Regions from separate parts of the Pseudomonas sp. Ost2 genome, predicted to be linked through region 2. Evidence: predicted binding sites of a transcription regulator. Region 2 holds the regulator's gene; each other region holds the start of a gene.
What was found. The regulator sigma-54, encoded in region 2, starts transcription at its own class of promoters, with help from an activator protein. The targets are predictions, from matches to a motif close to ANTGGCATNNANNTTGCTNT.

Region 1: KI243_RS09030 (circularly permuted type 2 ATP-grasp protein) is a predicted target of sigma-54. The motif match lies at 4,736-4,755, and genes of this name have one in related genera.
Region 3: glnA (type I glutamate--ammonia ligase) is a predicted target of sigma-54. The motif match lies at 3,329-3,348, and genes of this name have one in related genera.

What each region holds. Positions count from the first base shown of each region.
Region 1 covers NZ_AP021904.1:2,017,418-2,025,325, forward strand. The annotation lists gene KI243_RS08995 (OmpA family protein) at 1-48, shown strand, start outside; gene KI243_RS09000 (PLP-dependent aminotransferase family protein) at 347-1,789, shown strand; gene KI243_RS09005 (hypothetical protein) at 1,928-2,446, shown strand; gene KI243_RS09010 (YkgJ family cysteine cluster protein) at 2,596-2,850, shown strand; gene KI243_RS09015 (START domain-containing protein) at 2,894-3,502, shown strand; gene KI243_RS09020 (hypothetical protein) at 3,709-3,945, shown strand; gene KI243_RS09025 (ribonuclease E inhibitor RraB) at 4,160-4,498, shown strand; gene KI243_RS09030 (circularly permuted type 2 ATP-grasp protein) at 4,788-6,197, shown strand; gene KI243_RS09035 (alpha-E domain-containing protein) at 6,209-7,159, shown strand; gene KI243_RS09040 (transglutaminase family protein) at 7,156-7,908, shown strand, end outside.
Region 2 covers NZ_AP021904.1:1,187,125-1,195,032, forward strand. The annotation lists gene KI243_RS05150 (hypothetical protein) at 1-342, shown strand, start outside; gene KI243_RS05155 (superoxide dismutase) at 344-955, shown strand; partial or broken gene KI243_RS32830 (ZIP family metal transporter) at 987-1,100, shown strand; gene KI243_RS05160 (HPr family phosphocarrier protein) at 1,180-1,452, opposite strand; gene rapZ (RNase adapter RapZ) at 1,469-2,326, opposite strand; gene ptsN (PTS IIA-like nitrogen regulatory protein PtsN) at 2,329-2,793, opposite strand; gene raiA (ribosome-associated translation inhibitor RaiA) at 2,803-3,108, opposite strand; gene KI243_RS05180 (RNA polymerase factor sigma-54) at 3,186-4,679, opposite strand; gene lptB (LPS export ABC transporter ATP-binding protein) at 4,866-5,591, opposite strand; gene lptA (lipopolysaccharide transport periplasmic protein LptA) at 5,591-6,136, opposite strand; gene lptC (LPS export ABC transporter periplasmic protein LptC) at 6,123-6,695, opposite strand; gene KI243_RS05200 (HAD family hydrolase) at 6,704-7,228, opposite strand; gene KI243_RS05205 (KpsF/GutQ family sugar-phosphate isomerase) at 7,229-7,908, opposite strand, start outside.
Region 3 covers NZ_AP021904.1:394,246-402,153, reverse strand. The annotation lists gene typA (translational GTPase TypA) at 1-1,522, opposite strand, end outside; gene thiI (tRNA uracil 4-sulfurtransferase ThiI) at 1,661-3,115, opposite strand; gene glnA (type I glutamate--ammonia ligase) at 3,447-4,853, shown strand; gene KI243_RS01795 (cupin domain-containing protein) at 5,100-5,516, shown strand; gene KI243_RS01790 (chorismate mutase) at 5,659-6,225, shown strand; gene KI243_RS01785 (DUF4124 domain-containing protein) at 6,309-6,836, shown strand; gene KI243_RS01780 (DUF4124 domain-containing protein) at 6,844-7,497, shown strand; gene glnL (nitrogen regulation protein NR(II)) at 7,749-7,908, shown strand, end outside.

The sequences.
Region 1 (7,908 bases), 830 kb from region 2:
GAGATCGTCTTCTCCGACGAGAAGGGCCAGCTCGGTGCCGCACGCTGAGGCTTGACCTACAGGCCCAGGTTCTTCTCGAGACAAACCCGGTATCCGCAAGGTGCCGGGTTTTTTCATGCCTCGATAATCGAAAGACCTGAGCGGGCGCGGAGCGTCCAGGGAGGCGCTGCCACACCGGGCATGGGGACGATCGAGTCAATTGAGACGCCTGTCTGTGCCCGTACAGTTTTACTTCTCTTGTCACTGTATTGTCGACTATTGTAGAAACTGTGCCAGTACACTTTAAAACTGTTCCGGTATCGTTGCTTCCAAGAATAAAAATGCCGTTGAAACCGAGTGCTGCTTCATGACCAATCTATTGCTCTACCAACGTATTGCGCAGCAGCTGGCCGAAGATATCCGGCGGGGTGTCTATCAGCCGGGCGAGCGGGTGCCTTCGGTACGCAAGATGAGCTCGCAGCTCAATGTCAGCCATGCGACGGTGTTGCAGGCCTACGCCAACCTGGAAGACCAGGGGCTGATCCGTGCACGTCCGCAATCGGGCTACTACGTTCACCAGACCCCCGCGCTGACCGCGCCGACGCCGGATATCGCCCGGGTCGAGCGCCCGGGGCTGGTGACCCGCAGCAGCATCATCCAGCAGGTCCTAGTCGAGTCCCGTCGCGAAGGGGTGTTCCCCTTTGGCGCCGCGGTGCCGTCGGTGGATTACCTGCCGGTGCGGGCGCTGCACCAGCAACTGGCCAAGGTCACGCGGTTTCATAGCCCGCGGGCCTTCAGCTACATGTTCAGCCCCGGCTTCGAGCCGTTGCGGCGCCAGGTGGCGATTCGCATGCGCGATGCCGGCGTGGTGGTCGATCCCTCGGAAGTGGTGATCACCCACGGCTGCGTGGATGCGCTGCAGATGTCGCTGCGGGTGCTGACCCGTCCTGGCGACCTGATCGCCGCCGAATCGCCGACCTATTACGGTCTGCTGCAACTGGCCGACCTGCTGGGTCTGAAGGTCATCGAGATCCCCAGCGATCCGGCCACCGGCATGAGCCTGGAGGCCCTGCAACTGGCGGCCAACCAGTGGTCGATCAAGGCCCTGGTGCTGACCACGCGGCTGAGCAACCCGCTGGGCGGGACCATGCCCGAGGAACGCCAGAAACAATTGCTGCGCCTGGCCTCGGACTTCGATATCCAGATCGTCGAAGACGATATCTACGGCGAGCTGATGTTCGAGGTCGGGCGTACCAAGGCCCTCAAGGCCTACGATCGGCTGGACCGGGTGATCTACTGTTCGAGCTTTTCCAAGACGCTGTCGCCCGGGGTGCGGATCGGCTGGATGATCGCCGGCAAGTTCCAGCAGGAAATCCAGCGCCTGCAGACCTTCAGTACCCATTCGGCGTGCAGCGTCACGCAGATGGGCGTGGCGGCCTACCTGGAAAACGGCGGTTATGACCGGCATCTGCGCTATATCCGCCAGGAATACCGCAAGAACCTGAGCGCCTTCCAGCTGGCGGTGCAGCAGTACTTCCCCGAAGGTACGCAGATGACCCGGCCGACCGGCGGTTTCATTCTCTGGGTCAGCCTGCCAGGCAGGGTCAATACCCAGGAGCTGCATGTGCGGGCGCTGCAACAGGGCATCAGCATCGCGCCGGGACTGATCTTCAGCAATACCGAGCAGTTCAACCACTGCATCCGGCTCAACTGCGGAATCCCGTGGAATCGCGAGGCCGACCGGGCGCTGATGACCCTCGGCATGCTGGCCAGCCAGCTCTGCCAGGAAACCGCCGCCGGGCTGTTCTGAGCCCCTGTGTCCGGGCGGCCGCCAGTGGCCGTTTCCGGGCACGGGGAGAGGTTGTCCGAACTCTTTACGTCTCTTTACTTGTCTTCAACTGCTCAACAAGCGAGCATATGACCCTCTGTTGTTTACGCCGTAGAGCCCATGACCGCCACTTTCCCTGTGCGCCTGCTGTTGATTGCCTTGCTGACCAGCCTGAGTGTTGGCGGTTCGGCAATGGTTCAGGCCCAGGAAGCGTCTTCGGCCAAGGCGTCGACGGCGACCAAGACCTCCACGGCGACCGCCAAGCCGACAGGCAAGGCCGGCAAGACCCCCGCGCCGCAAAAGAAACCCGCACCGAAAAACACCGCCCCGGTGAAAAAGCGTGCGCCTGTCGCGTCCAGGTCCAAGCCGGCCAGCGAGGTGGTGAAGACCCGCCTGCCACCGGCCAAGCTGGACCTGAGCCTGCCCCAGGACCTCGTCAACAAGATGCAGCCGGTGGGTACGGTGCCGCTGTCCAAGAGCCGCCCGCTGTTGCCGCAGATGTTCGGTGAGAAGCCTCCGGGCCAGACGCCGTTTCAGCTCAACGGTCGCTTGCTGAGCAATGAGATGGATCTGCAATTGCGCAACGAGAGCCGGCGGGAAGTGGAAGGCGCGGCCCTGGATTTCGAGTTCAAGCAGTAGATCCCTTCGTTCGGTCATGACACTTCGTCGGTGACTGACCGGTCATATAGCCTGTCATTGAAAAACAATTGTGCGACCAATTTTAAACAGCCGTTTTAGCGGTTACTCTGTCTTCCACACCCCGGGTCCGTTGCGAGGAGCGTGTCGTCATGAACTGCCGTGAAGGTTGTGGCGCCTGTTGCATCGCGCCTTCCATCAGCTCGCCGCTGCCCGGCATGCCGGACGGCAAGCCGGCCGGAGAACGTTGCCTGCATCTCTCGGTCGAACACCTGTGCGAGTTGTTCGGCAAGCCTGAGCGACCGGCTGTATGCGGTGGTTTCAAGGCCGATCCCGAGGTCTGTGGCGATAGCCGTGAAGAAGCCATTCGCCTGATCGGCTGGTGGGAGGAAATGACGGCGGCTTGAGGTGTGTTCAATGAACGGAACTTTGACAATAAGGAATAAAACAATGGGTTCGCTGCATCGAATGGCTGTGGTTTGTGGCTTGACTGTCCTGTTGACCGGTACTGCCTGCGCGGAAACCTGGGAAACGGCCAAGGACGAAAACGGGATCAAGGTTTCACTCAGCGAAGTGGCCGGTTCCAAGTACAAGGCCTATCAGGGCGTGACGACGATCAAGGCTTCGGTGGCCAAGATCCGCGCCTTGCAGGAAGACGTGGCCGGCGCCTGCTCCTGGATCCACGAGTGCAAGTCGCAGAAGCTGGTGGACAAGAAAGGTGACGAGAGCTGGACCTATACCCAGTTCAAGGCGCCGTTCCCGGTCACGGATCGCGACTCCTACCTGCATATCACCACCACCCAGGCCGCCGATGGCACCCTGACTCGCAAGCTGGAAGGCGTGCCGACCTACAAGCCGGAAGAGAAGGGTTATGTGCGCGTGGCCCAGGTCGCGGGCTTCTGGAAGCTGGTGCCCAAGGGTGACAACCTCACCGAAGTGACCTACCAGGTGCACACCGAGCCAGGCGGCAGCGTGCCTTCGTGGCTGGCGAACAAGTTCGTGGTGGATGCGCCGTACAACACCTTGCAAGCCCTCAAGGAACACGCCGAGAAGCCGTGAGGCGTTGAAGGGGTTTGTGGGAGTGGGCTTATGTGGGAGCGGGCTTGCCCGCGAAGCTTTTGCGCCCTTGAGGGCGCCTTCGCGGGCAAGCCCGCTCCCACAAGGTTCCCCACAAGGTTCATCCTCCGCAAGATCTCTGAACGATCCTCGCTGCCGAGCAGTCCAGATGTTGTAAGCCCGGCTTGGGCTTTATCGAGGAGACACCGATGAAAATGTGGGAAGTCACTTTCGTGGACGATCATGGTGTTCAGACCGTCGAGCACTTCGATTGTGAGCGCGAACCCAGCATGGAGGAGGCCGCGCAACTGATTCGCGCCAAGCTGCTGCCGGTTCCGGCCGAGCTGGACCTCAACGACCTGGAGGGACGCCGGGCCGATCCAACGGTCAAGAGCCTCAAGGACCAGAACAGCATCCAGATCCTGCACATCGCACCGGCTTCATGAAACTGTATTTTTCCCTCTCGGACCCTCTGGCAGAGCTGCTGGCATCGCGCTACTCTGCAATCGAGATCAGCGAATGATTCGCTAAGGTGGTCTGATCTTGTCAGCTACATGCTTGTTTCCCGGTCGGCAGATACCTGTCGAACTGCCAGCACCGCCCGGTGCCTGGTTCGGGAGTACGGAAAGTCTATCCAACGCTTGCTGAGGAGGACGTTTCATGAGCACAGCCTATCAAGAAGACATCAGCAGCCAGGTGCTGCGCCGCATGAAAGAAGGCGGTTTTGATTTCGCACGCATCCATCCCATCGAGTTCTATGCCATTTTCCCGGACGAGGAGCGGGCACGCAGGGCAGCAGGCAAGTTTCGTGGTGAATCCTTGAATGCCCAGGTCAGTGCCAGGGACGACGGTGCCTGGTATCTGGAGCTGAGCAAGGTGATGTACGCCACCTATGGCGGCATCGATGACTTCGAGCACGACTTCGGGGCGGTGGTCGAACCCCTGGGTGGTGTGATCGAAGGCTGGGGCGTCAAACATCCGATACGTGCGCTCAACTGAACGCATCGATCTCCACACGGCAGCGGCTGACCTCGGGGTCGGCCGTTTTTGTTTGTAAAAAACACGCACAAAAAAAGGCCGCCCGGGCAGGCCGCCGAACGAGGGCTATGCTGGTTATAGCCATAAGCTTGCTTCGCAATGAAGCGCGGCTGATCGCATTGGGGCGTTTACTGCACAGCTATGGTGCGGCGCAGGTTGGGTGTTTATCCAACTTATTGATATCTAAGCGTTTATGCCGATGGCACGGGCCTTGCGAAGGCTCTTGTGACCGGGTGACAAGGAGCACGGCATGATCCGCACCTATTTTGATGAGATGTACGATGCAGGCGGCCAGGTCCGCCCGCATTACCGGGAGTTTGCTCGTTGGCTGGCGGATACTCCGCAGGAGTTGCTGGCCCAACGGCGACGCGAGGCCGATCTGCTGTTTCATCGCGCCGGGATTACCTTCACCCTTTATGGCGACGACCAGGGCACCGAGCGCCTGATCCCCTTCGACACGATTCCCCGCAGTATTCCCGCCAGCGAATGGCGGATCGTCGAGCGCGGCTGCATCCAGCGGGTCAAGGCGCTGAACATGTTTCTCGCCGACCTCTACCATGAGCAGCGCATCATCAAGGCCGGGATCATTCCCGCCGAACAGGTGCTGGCCAACGAGCAGTACCAGTTGGCGATGCAGGGCCTGAACCTGCACCGTGATATCTATTCGCATATTTCCGGGGTCGACCTGGTCCGCGATGGCGACGGTACCTACTACGTCCTCGAAGACAACCTGCGCACCCCCAGCGGCGTGAGCTACATGCTCGAAGACCGCAAGATGATGATGCGCCTGTTCCCCGAGCTGTTCGCCGCCCAGCGCATCGCCCCCATCGACCATTACCCGAACCTGCTGCTCGACACCCTGAAAAGCTCCAGCCCGCTGGATAACCCGAGCGTCGTGGTACTGACCCCCGGACGCTTCAACAGTGCGTTCTTCGAACATGCGTTCCTGGCCCGGGAAATGGGGGTGGAACTGGTGGAGGGTGCCGACCTGTTCGTGCGTGACGACAAGGTCTTCATGCGCACCACCGACGGCCCCAAGCAGGTGGACGTGATCTATCGCCGGCTCGACGATGCCTTCCTCGATCCACTGGCGTTCAATCCCGATTCGATGCTGGGCGTACCGGGCCTGCTGTCGTCCTATCGTTCCGGCAATGTCGTACTGGCGAACGCCATCGGCACCGGGGTCGCCGACGACAAGTCGGTGTATCCCTTCGTCACCGACATGATCCGCTTCTACCTGGACGAAGAGCCGATCCTGAAGAACGTGCCGACCTGGCAATGCCGCAAGCCCGAGGAACTCTCCCACGTGCTGGCGCATCTACCAGAACTGGTGGTCAAGGAAACCCAGGGTTCCGGTGGCTACGGCATGCTGGTCGGCCCGGCGGCGAGCGCCGCGGAAATCGAAAATTTCCGCGCCCGGCTCAAGGCCAAGCCTCACGCCTATATCGCCCAGCCGACGCTGTCACTGTCGACCTGTCCGACCTTTGTTGAAAGCGGCATAGCTCCGCGCCACATCGATCTGCGCCCATTTGTCCTGTCCGGTCGTGAAACCCGTGTCGTGCCAGGCGGGCTTACCCGCGTCGCGCTGCGCGAAGGCTCCCTGGTGGTCAACTCGTCCCAAGGGGGCGGAACCAAGGACACCTGGGTGGTCGAGGATTAAGGAAGCCTGCCATGTTAAGTAGAACTGCCTCGGATTTGTACTGGATGTCGCGCTACCTGGAGCGAGCGGAAAACCTCGCGCGGATGCTCGACGGGAGTTACTCGCTGTCGCTGATGCCGCAGGACGGCCGTGGCGATGGCCTGCACGAAATGGCCATGCCGCTGTTGATCACCGGCACCCTGGATGACTACCTGGAGCGCCATGGCGACCTGCACGCCGAACGGCTGCTGCACTTCTTCGCCCTGGACGCCGAGAACCCGGCCAGCATCTACAGCTGCCTGCGCGCCGCGCGGGCCAGCGCCCATGCGGTACGTGGGCGGATTACCGCCGACATGTGGGAAAACATCAACGCCACCTGGCTGGAGATCCGCGGCATCGCCGACCAGGGCCTGGGCAACTACGGCATGAGCCGTTTCTGCGAATGGATCAAGGAGCGTTCGCACCTGTTCCGGGGCGCGTCCTACGGCACCATCATGCGCAACGATGCGTTCCGCTTCATTCGCCTGGGGACCTTTATCGAACGGGCCGACAACACCCTGCGCCTGCTCGACGCCCGCTATGACATGGCCGGCGACCAGGCCGATGCCGTCAGCGACCACACCGCCCATGCGTATTACCAGTGGAGCGCCTTGCTGCGGGCCCTGTCGTCGTTCGAGGCCTACACCGAGATCTACCGCGACGCCCCCGGTGCGCGCCAGGTGGCCGAGTTGCTGCTGCTGCGCGCCGATGTGCCGCGTTCGCTGCGGGCCTGCACGGAAGAAATCGACCAGATCCTCGCCAGCCTACCCGGCACCAACGGCCGGCCGGCGCAACGCCTGGCGGCCGAGATGGACGCGCGACTGCGCTATACCGGTATCGATGAAATCCTCGAAGAAGGCCTGCACGCCTGGCTGACCGAGTTCATTCCTCTGGTTGCCGAACTGGGCAACGCCATCCACAGTTCCTACCTGGAGGCTGCATGAGACTTTCCATTAGCCACGAGACCACCTATCACTACGCCGACCAGGTGCGGGCGAGCATCCAGTACCTGCGGCTGACCCCCCATGACAGCGAGCGCCAGCATGTGCTCAGCTGGCAGTTGAACCTGCCGCGCCCGGTGCGCGCGCAGCTCGATCCGTTCGGCAATATCCTCCATGTGCTGACCCTCGACGAGCCCCACGAAGCGATCATCATCGGTGCGCGTGGACAGGTCGATATCGACGAGCAGCGCGAGGCCGAGCACGAGAGCCAGTCGGCCCTGCCGTTCCTGCGCATGACCCGCCTGACCGAATCGGATGACGCGCTGCGCGGCTTCGCCGACCGGCAATGCCGCAAGCGCCGCGACCGTTCGGCGCTGATCGACCTGATGCAGGCGCTGAACCAGCACATGACCTATACGCCGGGCGTGACCGAGGTCGACACCAGCGCGGCCCAGGCTTTCGCCAAGCGTGCCGGGGTGTGCCAGGACCATACCCATGCGTTTCTGGCGTGCGCCCGCAGCCTGGGGATTCCGGCGCGGTACGTGTCGGGGTACCTGTACAGTGAAAACAGCGAGCACCTGTCCAGCCACGCCTGGGCGGAAGCCTGGCTGGACGATGCCTGGTACAGTTTCGACGTGACCAACCAGCTGGCCAGGCCGGAACGGCACCTGAAGCTGGCCGTGGGCCTGGATTACCTGGACGCCTGTCCGGTGCGCGGCATGCGCCGTGGCGGCGGTTTCGAGCAGATGCAC
Region 2 (7,908 bases):
GCACAGGTGTTGTTCGAGCGCTGGCCGGACGCCGAGGAGGCGGTGGCCGCCTGCGTGATTTCCCACCACAACCTGGCGGACCTCCACTTGCGGCTCAATCAGCCCGAAGAAAGCGTCGAGTACCTGTGCGCGATCCATCAGCGCCTGCTGCAGACGATGCAGGACACCCGGCTTGCGCCGCCACTGCGCGAGGCGGCGATGCATCAGAGCAGCAAGACCTACGTCGAATTGCTCGCCTTTATCAGCGAACACGGCGAATACCCCCGCACCAGCCGCCTGCTCTACAGCCAGACGGCCTCCTCGGGATCGACCCCGACGCGTCATCAACATGGAGTTCATTGAAATGACCTACACCTTGCCTGCGCTGCCTTACAACTACGATGCCCTGGAACCGCATATCGATGCCAAGACCATGGAAATCCACCATACCAGGCATCATCAGACCTACATCACCAACCTCAATGCGGCGGTGGAGGGCTTGGAATGGGCCGATTGGCCGGTGGAAGAACTGGTGGCCGCGGTCCAGCAACTGCCGGAAAAGATCCGCCCGGCTGTGATCAACCACGGTGGTGGCCATGCCAACCATTCGCTGTTCTGGGCGGTCATGAGCCCGTTGGGTGGCGGTGAGCCGGAAGCGGCGCTGGGCCAGGCCATCGACGAACAACTGGGCGGCTTCGAGGCGTTCAAGGAGGCCTTTACCAAGGCGGCACTGACGCGCTTCGGCAGCGGTTGGGCCTGGTTGAGCGTGACCCCGCAGAAAAAGCTGGTGGTTGAAAGCAGCGGTAACCAGGACAGCCCGCTGATGAACGGCAATACCCCGATCCTCGGCCTGGATGTCTGGGAGCACGCCTATTACCTGCTGTACCAGAACCGCCGTCCGGAATACATCAATGCGTTCTACAACGTGATCAACTGGCCAGAGGTCGAACGGCGTTATCTCGCGGCACTGGCGTGAACCCTATAACCAACAAGATCCAAAGCCGATGATGGGGACTGAAACCGTGGCAATGAGCAGAGGGCGACTATTTCGCTTCGGAGTCGGCTGGCTGTTGCTGCTGGCGGGGATGGTGTTGCTGGTTGCCCGACTGCTGGGCTGGCTGGAAGGGCTGTAGCAGGGAGTCAGCCCGGTCCCATGGCGTTCAGTCGAACGCCATCACTGCGGTGCGGCGTCGCGCCAGCTCAACCGCCCTCATCGAAGTAGTTGTTGATCAGCGCCACCAGTGCCGCCATCGCCTCGTCTTCCTGTTCGCCTTCGGTCTGCATGTGGATCATGGTGCCCTTGCCGGCCGCCAGCATCATCATGGCCATGATGCTCTTGCCATCGACCATGCTCTCGGGCGTACGACCTACCCGGATCTGACAGGGGTACTGACCGGCAACGCCGACGAACTTGGCGGAAGCGCGGGCATGCAAACCCAGTTTGTTGATGATTTCAATTTCCAGAGCGGGCATCGCGATGGTGATCCTTTCAGCTAAGGTCGCGGTGGCGGACCTGGACGTTCTTCAGGGATTGTTGCAGAACCTGGCCAAGGCGTTCGGTCAGGTAGACGGAGCGATGGTGCCCGCCGGTACAGCCAATGGCAATGGTGACATAAGCCCGGTTGCTGGCGGCGAAGCGTGGCAACCATTTGAGCAGGTAGCTGGAAATGTCCTGGAACATTTCCTCGACATCCGGTTGCGCGGCCAGGTACTCGGCCACCGGGCCGTCGAGCCCGGATTGCTCGCGCAGTTCGGGTTTCCAGTACGGATTGGGCAGGCACCGTACGTCAAATACCAGGTCGGCGTCCACCGGCATGCCGCGCTTGAAGCCGAACGACTCCACCAGGAACGCGGTCCCCGGTTCCGGCTGGTTCAGCAGGCGCAGCTTGATGGTATCCCGTAGCTGGTACAGGTTGAGGTTGGTGGTGTTGACCTTGAGGTCGGCGAGGTCGGCAATCGGTCCCAGCAGGTTGCTCTCGTCGCGGATGGCTTCGGCCAGCGAACGGTTGGCGCTGCTCAGGGGATGGCGCCGGCGGGTCTCGGAGAAACGCTTGAGCAGGGTTTCCTCGTCGGCGTCCAGGTACAGCACGTCACACTGGATATGCCGGCCGCGGACTTCGTCCAGCAACTCGGGAAAACGCGACAGGTGGCTGGGCAGGTTGCGCGCGTCAATGGACACGGCGACCAGCGGTTGTGCCAGCTCGGTATGGATCAGCGCCCGCTCGGCCAGTTCCGGCAGCAGGCCGGCCGGCAGGTTGTCGATGCAGTAATAGCCGTTGTCCTCGAGGACATCGAGGGCAGTGCTTTTACCTGAGCCGGAGCGACCGCTGACGATGATCAAGCGCATGATTAATGACCGTTCTGTACGTCCAGGACAACCTGATACAGGGCTTCATTGCTCGGTGCGCTACGCAGGCGGTCACGTACCTCCTTGCGATCGAGCATGCTGGCGATCTGCCGGAGCAGTTCCAGGTGCGCATCGGTGGCGGCCTGCGGGACCAGCAGTACGAACAGCAGGTCGACCGGGGCACCGTCGATGGCGTCGAAATCGATGGGAGCGTCCAGGTGCATCAGGGCACTGATGGGCGACTCGCAACCTTTGAGGCGGCAGTGGGGAATGGCGATGCCGTTGCCAAAACCGGTCGAGCCGAGTTTTTCACGGGCAATCAGGCTCTCGTAGACATCCTGCATTTCCAGATCAGGCACTTCACGGGCGATCAGGTTGGCAATTTGTTCGAGGGCGCGTTTTTTACTGCCGCCCGGCACGTTCACCAGGGAACGGCCGGGGGTCAGGATGTTTTCAAGTCGAATCATGGGTGGGTGTTAGCGACCTGTACCTTGGAGCAGGTGCAGGTTCTTTTCCTTATGCTTTTTCAGTTGGCGGTCCAGCTTGTCGGTAAGCAGGTCGATCGCGGCATACATGTCGTCATGTTCGGCGTTGGCGACCACCTCACCACCGTGAATGTGCAGAGTGGCTTCGATTTTCTGCTTCAGTTTTTCGACGGCCATTGTCACCTGTACGTTGGTGATCTTGTCGAAGTGGCGCTCTAATCGGTCGAGCTTCTCGCCGATGTAGGCACGCAGGGGTTCGGTCACTTCCAGTTGGTGTCCACTGATGTTGACTTGCATACAGCTTCTCCTTCGTTGCCAGTGCATAAAGCGGCAGGCGTATGCCTGCCACTGGAACGCTGTGGCACGCCCGGCGGTTACATCAACCGCTTCCGTTCGCTGGAAGGCGCGATCCCGAGGGACTCGCGGTACTTGGCGACGGTACGACGGGCGACCTGAATGCCTTGTGCCTCCAGTAAACCAGCGATCTTGCTGTCACTCAACGGCTTTTTCTGATTTTCCGCCGCAACCAGTTTCTTGATGATCGCGCGGATCGCCGTGGACGAGCATTCGCCGCCTTCGGAGGTGCTGACATGGCTGGAGAAAAAGTATTTCAGCTCATAAATACCGCGGGGGGTATGCATGAATTTCTGCGTGGTGACCCGGGAAATCGTCGACTCGTGCATGCCCACGGCTTCGGCGATGTCATGCAGGACCAGCGGCTTCATCGCTTCATCGCCATATTCCAGGAAACCGCGCTGGTGCTCGACGATCTGGGTGGCGACCTTCATCAGGGTTTCGTTGCGGCTCTGCAGGCTCTTGATGAACCAGCGGGCTTCCTGCAACTGGTTGCGCATGAAGGTGTTGTCGGCGCTGGTATCGGCACGGCGGACAAAACCGGCGTACTGCGGATTGACCCGCAGGCGTGGCACCGACTCCTGGTTCAGTTCCACCAGCCAGCGCTCGTTGTCCTTGCGCACGATGACGTCGGGCACCACGTATTCGGCTTCGGTGGACTCGATCTGCGAGCCCGGGCGCGGGTTGAGGCTCTGCACCAGCTCGATGACCTGGCGCAGCTCGTCTTCCTTGAGCTTCATGCGGCGCATCAGCTGGCTGTAGTCGCGGCTGCCCAGCAGGTCGATGTAGTCGCTGACCAGGCGTTGCGCTTCGCTCAGCCACGGGGTCTTGGCCGGCAGCTGGCGCAATTGCAGCAGCAGGCATTCGCCGAGGTTGCGCGCGCCGATGCCGGCCGGTTCGAACTGCTGGATGCGGTGCAGGACGGCTTCGATCTCGTCGAGCTCGATGTCCAGTTCCGGATCGAAGGCGTCGAGGATTTCCTCGAGGGTCTCGTCCAGGTAGCCCTGATTGTTGATGCAGTCGATCAGGGTCACGGCGATCAGCCGGTCGGTGTCGGACATCGGGGCCAGGTTCAGCTGCCACAGCAGGTGGCTTTGCAGGCTTTCCCCGGCGGATGTACGGGTGGTGAAGTCCCACTCGTCGTCATCGTTGCTGGGCAGGCTGCTGGCGCTGGTCTGGTAGACGTCTTCCCAGGCGGTGTCGACCGGGAGTTCGTTGGGAATGCGTTCGTTCCAGTCGCCTTCCTCGAGGTTGTCGACCGTGGGCGCGGTTTCCTGGTAGGAGGGTTCCTGGACGTCGGTGTTGGGTTTTTGCTCGGCGTTGTCGGCCAGTGGATCGGCATTATCGAAGTCGTCGCCTTCTTCCTGGCGTTCGAGCATCGGATTGGATTCCAGGGCCTCCTGGATTTCCTGCTGAAGGTCCAGGGTCGACAATTGGAGCAGGCGGATGGCCTGTTGCAGCTGCGGTGTCATCGTCAGCTGCTGGCCCATTCTCAGGACTAGCGATGGTTTCATGGCAGGGGCTTAACACCTTATTTGCCGGCGCGCATGCGCCATCCACTACAGGGCGCCGAAGCGCCAAACATAAGCAAATTATATGCCTGAAACCGGAGTGTTTGCCTAGAGCGCTGTAACAATAAAAGCATGTGACGCTTTATCGAACATTCCGGCGCTCAGGCGGGTAGTCAAACACCGTCGGGCTTACAGGCGGAACTCATGGCCCAGATAGACTTCCTTGACCAGCTCGTTGGCCAGGATGGTGGCCGAATCGCCTTCGGCGATCAGTTGCCCATCATTGACGATATAAGCGGTTTCGCAGATGTCCAGGGTCTCGCGGACGTTGTGGTCGGTGATCAGTACACCGATGCCCTTGGCCTTGAGGTGATGGATGATCTGCTTGATGTCGCCCACGGAAATCGGGTCGACGCCGGCGAACGGTTCGTCCAGCAGTATGAACTTGGGCGCGGTGGCCAGGGCGCGGGCGATTTCCACCCGGCGGCGTTCACCACCGGACAGGCTCATGCCGAGGTTGTCACGGATATGGCTGATGTGGAACTCCTGCAGCAGGCTTTCCAGTTCCTTGCGCCGGGCGGCCTTGTCGAGTTCCTTGCGGGTCTCGAGGATCGCCATGATGTTGTCGGCCACCGAGAGCTTGCGGAAGATCGAGGCTTCCTGGGGCAGGTAGCCGATACCCGCGCGCGCGCGGCCGTGCATCGGCTGGTGGCTGACGTCCTGGTCGTCGATCAGCACGCGACCCTGGTCGGCCTGGACCAGGCCGACGATCATGTAGAAGCAGGTGGTCTTGCCGGCACCGTTGGGGCCGAGCAGGCCGACAATCTGGCCGCTTTCGATCGACAGGCTGACGTCACGCACCACCTGGCGACTCTTGTAGGCTTTGGCCAGATGCTGAGCTTTCAAAATTGCCATTACTGGGCCTTTTGCTCGTCAGTTTTCTTTTTCGGTTGGATAACCATGTCGATGCGCTGGCGTGGCGTGGTGATCGGCGTGCCATTGGCGCGACCGGCGGTAGCCACCTGCTTCACCGTGTCGTAGACGATCTTCTCGCCTTCGGTGGTGTTGCCATCGTTGATCACCTTGGCCTGGTCGATCAGGACGATGCGGTTCTGTTGCGCATGGTACTGGATGGTCTTGCCGTAGCCCTTGACCGGCTGCGGGTCGGTGGCTTTCTGCCGCTGTTCGAAGTAGGCCAGGTTGCCCACGGAAGTCACCACGTCGATGGCGCCGTCCTTGGTGCGGGTGAGCGTCACGGTATTACCCTTAACGATCATCGAACCCTGAGTGATGATGACGTCGCCCTTGTAGGTGGCGATGCCTTGCTTGTCATCCAGTTGAGCGTCGTCAGCTTGAATGCGGATGGGCTGCTCGCTGTCGTTCGGCAGAGCCCAGGCGCTCACGCTTCCCAGTGCTGCGCCCAGGCTGAGCAAAATCGGGAGGGTTTTAACGAGACTCATACTGTCCTCTTACGTTCGATAGCAGGTGCATCCTGCTTTCTTCCAAATAGGCTTTCATGCCTGTGCCCGTGGTCACGCCGTTGGGGCCGTCGATTCTAACGGCTTGCTCGGTCTGCGCATATTGCTTCTGCGGGAATACTGTCATTCGGCTACTGGTGATGACGATATTGCGTTGCTTCTCATCGGTGCGCGCGATGCGTACCGAGTCGATCAGTTCGACCTGGGTGCCGTCCGGATTGACCTCGGCGCGTTCGCTCTGGACGTGCCAGGGGAAGGCCGTGCCGCGATAGAGTTGCAGGTCGGGCTTGGTCACCAGGGTCACATCGGACACCTTGAGGTGCTCGACCTTGTCGCCGGTCATGTCGTACTGCACCTTGCCGTCGGGCATGTACTGGACGCTGTGGGCGTTGATCGCATAGTAGTCGACGAGCGTGCTGTCGACTGGCGCGGCCGTCTGCTCCAGGAAGCGTTCCGGGCTGATGTTCCAGTAGCCAACAGCCGCGAACAGGGCGGCAATAACTGCGAACAGCACAATATTGCGAATTTTCTTGCTCAGCATAAATAGCTCTACAGGTAGGCGGCGTGGGCCGCTTCAAGGCTGTCCTGGGCACGCAGGATCAACTCGCAGAATTCGCGGGCGGCACCTTCGCCGCCACGGGCCTGGGTGACACCGTGCGCGTGCTCGCGGACAAAACCCGCGGCGTTGGCCACGGCCATGCCCAGCCCGACGCGACGGATCACCGGCAGGTCCGGCAGGTCGTCGCCCAGATAGGCAACCTGTTCATAGCTTAGGCCGAGTTCGGCCAGCAGGGCGTCAAGCACCACCAGTTTGTCTTCACGACCCTGGAACACGTGCGGGATACCGAGGTTCTTCGCGCGCCGCTCGACCAGCGTGGTCTTGCGGCCGCTGATGATAGCGGTTTGCACGCCCGCGGCCATCAGCATCTTGATGCCCTGGCCGTCCAGGGTGCTGAACGACTTGAATTCGGTGCCGTCCTCGAGGAAGTACAGGCGACCGTCGGTCAGTACGCCGTCGACGTCGAAGACCGCCAGCTTGATGTGCTTGCCGCGTTGCAGCAGATCGGTGCTCATTTACATCACTCCCGCGCGCAGCAAGTCGTGCATGTTCAAGGCGCCCACCGGGCGATCCTCGTCATCGACCACCACCAGTGCGCTGATTTTATGGTCTTCCATGATCTTCAGGGCTTCGGCGGCGAGCATCTCGGCCCGCGCGGTCTTGCCGTGGGGGGTCATGACGTCCTCGATCAGGGCGCTGTGGATATCGATGGTGCGATCCAGGGTGCGGCGCAGATCGCCATCGGTAAAGATCCCGGCGAGGCGGCCATCGGCATCGACGATCACGGTCATGCCCAGGCCTTTGCGAGTCATTTCCATTAGTGCGTTTTTTAACAGCGTGCCGCGCAATACCTGCGGCAGCTCGTCGCCGGCATGCATGACGTTTTCCACTTTCAGCAACAGGCGGCGGCCGAGGGCGCCACCCGGATGGGAAAAGGCGAAGTCTTCGGCGGTGAAGCCACGGGCTTCCAGCAGGGCGACGGCGAGGGCATCGCCCATCACCAGCGCGGCGGTGGTCGAGGAGGTGGGCGCCAGGTTCAGCGGGCAGGCCTCGTGCTCGACATGCACGTTCAGGTTGACCTCGGCGGCCTTGGCCAGCGGCGAATCCGGGTTGCCGGTCAGGCTGATCAACTGGATGCCCAGACGCTTGATCAGCGGCAGCAGGGTAACGATTTCCGCGGTCGAGCCGGAATTGG
Region 3 (7,908 bases), 790 kb from region 2:
CACGCGCCTGCAGGGTTTCCAGCGAGTAGGTCAGCGCCTTGCCGGTTTCGACCGAAACCAGTACGCCGTTCTGACGGCCGGACATGTCGCCGGACTTCATCACGTCGTAACGATCGAAGATCGAAGTCAGGATGCCAGCACCGGAAGTCAGGGTCAGGAACTCGTTACGGAAGCCGATCAGGCCACGGGCAGGGATGTTGTACTCAAGGCGCACACGGCCCTTGCCATCCGGAACCATGTTGGTCAGGTCGCCCTTGCGCAGACCCATCTGCTCCATGATTGCGCCCTGCGACTCTTCCGGCAGGTCGATGGTGACGTTCTCGTACGGTTCGTGCTTCACGCCGTCTACCATGCGGATGATCACTTCCGGACGGCCAACGCCCATTTCGAAGCCTTCGCGACGCATGGTTTCGATCAGAACCGAGAGGTGCAGCTCACCACGGCCGGAAACCTTGAACTTGTCGGCCGAGTCGCCTTCTTCAACGCGCAGTGCCACGTTGTACAGCAGCTCTTTGTCCAGACGTTCCTTGATGTTACGGGAAGTCACGAACTTGCCTTCTTTACCGCAGAACGGCGAATCGTTGACCTGGAAGGTCATGGATACGGTCGGTTCGTCAACGGTCAGCGGCTTCATCGCTTCGACGTTCAGTGGGTCGCACAGAGTGTCGGAGATGAACAGCTGGTCGAAGCCGCTGATGCAGACGATGTCGCCGGCAGAAGCTTCTTCAACGTCGACGCGGTGCAGGCCGTGGTGACCCATCAGCTTCAGGATACGACCGTTGCGGCGCTTGCCGTCGGCGTCGATGGCGACGACCGGAGTGTTCGGCTTGACGCGACCACGAGCGATACGGCCAACGCCGATCACACCCAGGAAGCTGTTGTAGTCCAGTGCGGAAATCTGCATCTGGAACGGACCGTCACGGTCGACTTTCGGCGCCGGAACGTGATCGACGACCGCCTGGTACAGCGGGGTCATGTCTTCCGCCATTTCGGTGTGGTCCAGACCGGCAATGCCGTTCAGGGCCGAGGCGTAGACGACCTGGAAGTCCAGCTGTTCTTCGGTGGCGCCCAGGTTGTCGAACAGATCGAAGATCTGGTCCAGAACCCAGTCCGGACGCGCGCCCGGACGGTCGACCTTGTTGATTACCACGATCGGACGCAGGCCGGCTTCGAAAGCCTTCTTGGTCACGAAACGGGTTTGCGGCATAGGGCCGTCCTGAGCGTCAACCAGCAGCAGAACGGAGTCGACCATCGACATCACGCGTTCTACTTCGCCGCCGAAGTCGGCGTGGCCCGGGGTGTCCACGATGTTGATGTGGTAGCCGTTCCAGTTGATGGCGGTGTTTTTCGCCAGGATGGTAATACCGCGCTCTTTTTCCTGGTCGTTGGAGTCCATCACGCGCTCGTCGTTGAGCTCGTTGCGCTCCAGGGTGCCGGATTGACGCAGGAGTTTGTCTACCAGGGTGGTCTTGCCATGGTCAACGTGAGCAATGATGGCGATGTTGCGTAGATTTTCGATCACTTGTGTATCTCGATCAGAGGATTCGGTGTGCTGACAAGTCTTGGCAGCGATTGACAGTAGTGTCCGGCGTGGCCGTTACAGCTTGACGGCGGCGTCGGGGGCCGGTGACGCAGGCCACAGGCAAACAGCCCCGGGCACTTAGCTCGGTCGATAAACGCGCACATTGGCATGCCCCTCACTGAGCAAATGGTGGGCATGCAGGCGACTCATCACGCCTTTGTCGCAATACAGCAGGTACTGGCGAGTAGGGTCCAGTTCCTTGAAACGAGCGTTCAGTGCATAAAACGGCATCGCTTGTACCTCGATGCCAGCGAGTTCCAGCGGCTCATCGTCCACGGCATCCGGATGCCGGATGTCGATCACGATATGACCCGCCAGCGCTTCGCTGACTTCTTCGATCTGCAAGTCCTGGCCCAATTCGTCGATCACCCGATCGATCGGCACCAGTTTGGCTCGCTCGAGCGCACGCTCGAGGATCGCCATGTCGAACTCTTTCTCTTCGTGTTCCACGCGACCGCGCTTGGCGTGGGTCTTGGGGTTGACCGAAATCACCCCGCAGTATTCGGGCATGTGCTTGGCGAAGTCGGCCGTGCCGATCCGGGTCGCCAGGTCGATGATGTCCTGCTTGTGGCTGGCGATCAGCGGGCGGATCACCAGCTTCTCGGTCACGCAGTCGATCACCGACAGGTTCGGCAGCGTCTGGCTGGAAACCTGGGAAATCGCCTCGCCGGTGACCAGCGCATCGATGTGCAACCGATCGGCCATGACTTCGGCCGCGCGCAACATCATACGCTTCAATACTACGCCCATATGACTGTTATCGACTTTTCCGAGAATTTCTCCCAGAACTTCCTCGAACGGCACGCTGATGAACAGCACCCGATGCGAGCTGCCGTACTTCTTCCACAGGTAATGGGCGACTTCCATCACCCCCAGTTCGTGGGCGCGCCCGCCGAGGTTGAAGAAGCAGAAATGGCTGATCAGGCCGCGACGCATCATCTGGTAGGCGGCAACGGTGGAGTCGAAGCCGCCGGACATCAGCACCAGGGTCTGCTCGACCGAACCCAGCGGGTAACCGCCGAGGCCGTCGTGCTGGCTGTGGATGACAAACAACCGTTGGTCGCGAATTTCCATCCGCACTTCGATTTCCGGCTCTTTCAGGGAAATCCCGGCGGCGTTGCACTGGCGGCGCAGCTGGCTGCCGACGTATTTCTCCACCTCCATCGAGGTAAAGACGTGCTTGCCGGCGCGCTTGCAGCGCACGGAAAAGACCTTGCCCGGCAACACGTCGCCGTAGTGCTGGCGGCACTTGGCGGTGATGTCGTCGAAGTCGCCCAGCGGGTACTCGTCGACCTGCAGCAAATGGGCGATCCCCGGGGTATTGCACAAGCGCGCGGTCAGCTCGTGCAGGGCCTTCGGGTCGGTCAGCGCGGTTTGCAGCTCGAGGTTGTCCCACACGCCATTCACCACCACGGCCGGGTCCAGGTCACGGAGCACGGCACGGATGTTCTTGGCCAGCTGGCGGATGAAACGCATCCGGACAGGGCGGCTCTTAATGGTGATTTCGGGGAAGACTTTTACGATTAGTTTCATGAAAACAGCGCGCGAAGGGCCGGCCGAAAAAGGGGGGCGCGGATTATAGCGGAAATTGCTCAAGGTTTAACCAGTTATTGTACAGACGGTTTTATCGCACCAAAAAAGACCGCCAATGCATTTTTCAGCACCATAAAGGTGCATTCCATGCACCGAAATTCTCCTATGCTGGCTGGAACGCTTGAGATTGGGGCAAAAAACCCATCACGGGGCACTGGCATGCAATTTGCTCCCTTGTGAGGCAGGTTGCCTTGGCCGAGTATTCGCGCCGGCATCACCACTATTTCAGGGCTAACTCCACTACCCAGCCCGAAGCCACCCGGAGGACACCATGTCGAAGTCGGTTCAACTCATCAAAGATCATGACGTTAAGTGGATTGATCTGCGCTTCACGGACACCAAAGGTACTCAGCACCACGTGACCATGCCGGCTCGCGATGCGCTGGACGACGAATTCTTCGAAATCGGCAAGATGTTCGACGGTTCCTCCATCTCCGGCTGGAAAGGCATCGAAGCTTCCGACATGATCCTGATGCCGGACGACAGCACTGCCGTGCTCGACCCGTTCACCGAAGAGCCGACCCTGATCCTGGTCTGCGACGTGATCGAGCCGTCGACCATGCAAGGCTACGACCGCGACCCACGTGCAATCGCCCGTCGCGCCGAGGAGTACCTGAAGTCCACCGGTATCGGCGACACCGCTTTCTTCGGTCCAGAGCCCGAGTTCTTCATCTTCGATTCGGTCAAGTTCAAGTCCGACATCTCCGGCTCCATGTTCAAGATCTTCTCCGAACAAGGTTCGTGGATGTCCGACCAGGACGTGGAAGGCGGCAACAAGGGCCACCGTCCAGGTATCAAGGGCGGCTACTTCCCGGTTCCTCCGTTCGACCACGACCACGAAATCCGTACTTCCATGTGCAACGCGCTGGAAGAGATGGGCCAGACCGTCGAAGTTCACCACCACGAAGTGGCGACTGCCGGCCAGAACGAAATCGGCGTGAAGTTCAACACCCTGGTTGCCAAGGCTGACGAAGTCCAGACCCTGAAGTACTGCGTACACAACGTGGCTGATGCCTACGGCCGTACCGCTACCTTCATGCCAAAACCGCTGTACGGCGACAACGGCTCGGGTATGCACGTTCACATGTCCATCTCCAAGGATGGCAAGAACACCTTCGCCGGCGAAGGTTATGCCGGCCTGTCCGACACCGCCCTGTACTTCATCGGCGGTATCATCAAGCACGGTAAGGCCCTGAACGGCTTCACCAACCCGTCGACCAACTCCTACAAGCGTCTGGTCCCAGGTTTCGAAGCTCCGGTAATGCTGGCCTACTCGGCTCGCAACCGTTCCGCCTCGATCCGTATTCCTTACGTCAACAGCCCAAAAGCCCGTCGTATCGAAGCCCGCTTCCCGGATCCGGCTGCCAACCCTTACCTGGCCTTCGCCGCACTGATGATGGCCGGCCTGGACGGTATCCAGAACAAGATCCACCCTGGCGATGCTGCCGACAAGAACCTGTACGACCTGCCGCCTGAAGAGGCCAAAGAGATCCCACAAGTTTGCGGCAGCCTGAAAGAAGCCCTGGAAGAGCTGGACAAAGGTCGTGCGTTCCTGACCAAGGGCGGCGTTTTCAGCGACGACTTCATCGATGCCTACATCGAGCTGAAAAGCGAAGAAGAAATCAAGGTCCGTACCTTCGTACACCCACTGGAATACGAGCTGTACTACAGCTGCTGATCCGGTTGCGCCTGCACGAGCAGGCGCTGCTTTCAGAAAATGCCCCGTATCGAAAGGTACGGGGCATTTTTCATGGGCGAGGTTTTTCGGGGCCGACGACGGGGCGATTCGAGATTTCTTGCAATGTTTAGGCACTAGCCAAGGCGTTCAGACCAGCGTTGACTATCCTCTCCGGGATTGGATCCAAATCCTACGGAAACCGCCACGCACGGACGGCGAATGCAACCCGACACGGAGAGTTAACCCATGACGTTTCCTTCAAGCACCATTGCCGAACAGCTCGACAGCAGCGAACCGAAGACACCCGCCACCCCGACCGCCGAAGTCCTGCTGCGCGCCAGCAGCGGCTGGGACGGCACCCCCTATGAAGCCTATCCCGCCGGACCGCCGGAACTGACCCTGCTGAGGATCAACATCCCCGCCGATACCGAACTGAACTGGCATATCCACCCCATCCCCAGCGCCGCCTACATCATCTCCGGTGAAGTGCTGGTCGAGACGCGGCAAGGCAACAAGCAGACCCTGCTGAAATCCGGCGATACGATCGCCGCCGTGGTCAATGTCGAGCATCGCGCCAGGACCGGGGCCGTCCCGGTGGACCTGATGGTGTTCTATGCCGGCAGCGAAGGCATGGCGCTGTCGGAGGCGACCGGGCCGGACTGACCCGACATGGATGGCGCGCGCCCCACGGCTGGATACGACAGCCGTGGGAATACGCTTTTTCATGAAAATGCGCTGGCGCTCGCAGGGCCTTGTGACGTTAACTCTGGGCCTGCATCCGCCACCGAAAAAGTCGAAGCCCGCCATGCTGCCGAACAACCGTATTGTGAGCCTGCTGCTTGCCAGCCTTCTGAGTGCCAACGTCCTCGCCGCCCCTGCCCCCGCGAAAGCTCCCGATGCCCTGGCGCCCCTGCTGCAGGCCATCAGCGAGCGCCTGAGCATCGCCGACCAGGTGGCCCTGACCAAATGGGACAGCGGCAAGCCGATCCAGGATACCCCGCGCGAACAGCAGGTGATCGCCAATGCCCGGCAGCAGGCGGCAACCTACAAGCTCCAGACCGAAGACATCGGCGAGTTCGTCGCGGCGCAGATCGAAGCCAACAAGCTGGTCCAGTACGCGCTGCTGGCCGAATGGCGAGCGGCCGACAAGGCCCCGGTCATCCCCAGGCCCGACCTCGTCACGCAGATCCGCCCGGCGCTGGATCAGTTGCAGACCCGGCTGTTGCAACACTATGCGGCCTTCGCCCCTTACCGGCAGGACCCGCAATGCCCGGCCTGGCTGAGCCAGACCCGCGACGCCCTGGCCTCGGACACCGTCCACGACCTGGCGCTGATCCGCGCCACGGGCGAGCTGTGCCTGAAGCCACAGTGAAAAGCCCCGGGATTGTGCTCTATGCTGACAGCGGGACGCCGTTGAACGACGCGCCCCAGCCAGGACCATCACCGGGAGTCTCCATGGGTCGACCTCTGCTTTACCTGCTGCTGGCCTTGGCGCTGCCCGTATCGGCGCAGATCTACAAATACACCGATGCCAACGGCAATACCGCCTACAGCAACCAGCCGCCCGACGGCACCGCCGCCCAGGCCGTGGAGCTGCCGCCGCTCAACAGCGTCGAGATACAGAAGCCGAGCCAACCGGCCGCTGTCCAGCCGGCAACCGCGCAGCCGACGAAAGCCGCGGCAGATATCGCGCCCTACAGCGTGTTCGAACTGACCGACATTCCCACCCAGGAAGCCCTGCGCGCCAACAACGGGACCTTTACCGTCGGCGTGAAGATGGAGCCACGGCTACAGCGCCAGCATCTGCTGCGACTGGTACTCGACGGCAATCCCTATGGCCAGCCCGGCAATGTCCCGCGCCTGCAACTGGTGAACGTCGACCGTGGCGATCACACCCTCAGCGTGCAAGCCCTCGCCGGCGAGCAGGTGGTTCAGCAAAGCCCTACCGTGCCGTTCACCGTCCAACGGGTGCATAAACCTTGAGCTGTTCATGATTCGATTGTTCCCACGGGCGCTATGCCTGGCCCTGCCACTGCTGGCCCTGCCACTGCTGGCCCTGCCGGCGCTGGCCGAGGTCTACACCTATATCGACAACCAGGGTAACCGGGTCTTCACCGACCAGCCCCGCAAGGGTGCCCAGCGAGTGCCGCTGGCGCCGAGCAACCGCATGTCGGCCAACCCCGGCAGCCCGACGCCGACGCCCGCCAGCAGCACGGCCAAGGCCAAGCCGAAACCGATCTTCCACTACCAGATGGTGCGCATCCTGGTGCCCGATCCGGATGCCACGGTCCGCAGCACCGAGGGCGACCTGATCGTCAGCGTCACCAGCGAACCGGGCCTGCAGCCCGGCCATGGCTACCGCCTGCTGCTGGACGGCCAGCCCACCGGCGCTCCCGGCCCCAGCCCGGTGTTCGCATTGAACAACATCGATCGCGGCAGCCACCAGCTCGCCGTGGAAATCCTCGACGAACAGGGGCGCATCGCCGAGCGTACCGCCAACCAGCCGTTCCATATGGTGCGCATGTCCCTCAGCCAGAAGCGCCAGGCACAACCCTGCCAGCTCGCCGACTACGGCCAGCGGCCGGAATGCCCGCTGGCGGACAAGCCCAAGGAAGAAAAAAGCAGCTTCCTGCCGTTTCTGTAGCCTCGCGACACAAAAGCACCATGCTGGTGCACTAAACTGCACACCTACCCGAACCGAAGCCCATTTTGGTTCGAAAGTACCCGCCGGAACTGGCAGAACGCCACTCAATCGAGCCTGAAACGCCCATTTCAGGCAATTCGCGCTTCTTTTCGGAGCCTTGGTTTGGTTTTTGCATTTTCCCCGTATCGGCGCCTTGTTCGCGCGCGCAAATCGGGACCGGCCCCGTTTGCCATGCTCCAAAAGAGGTCCCCATGACCATCAGCGACGCCCTGCACAGACTGCTACTCGACAACCTGACCACCGCGACCATCCTGCTCAATGCCGAACTGCGCCTTGAGTACATGAATCCGGCGGCCGAAATGTTGCTCGCCATCAGCGGCCAGCGCAGCCATGGTCAGTTCATCAGCGAGC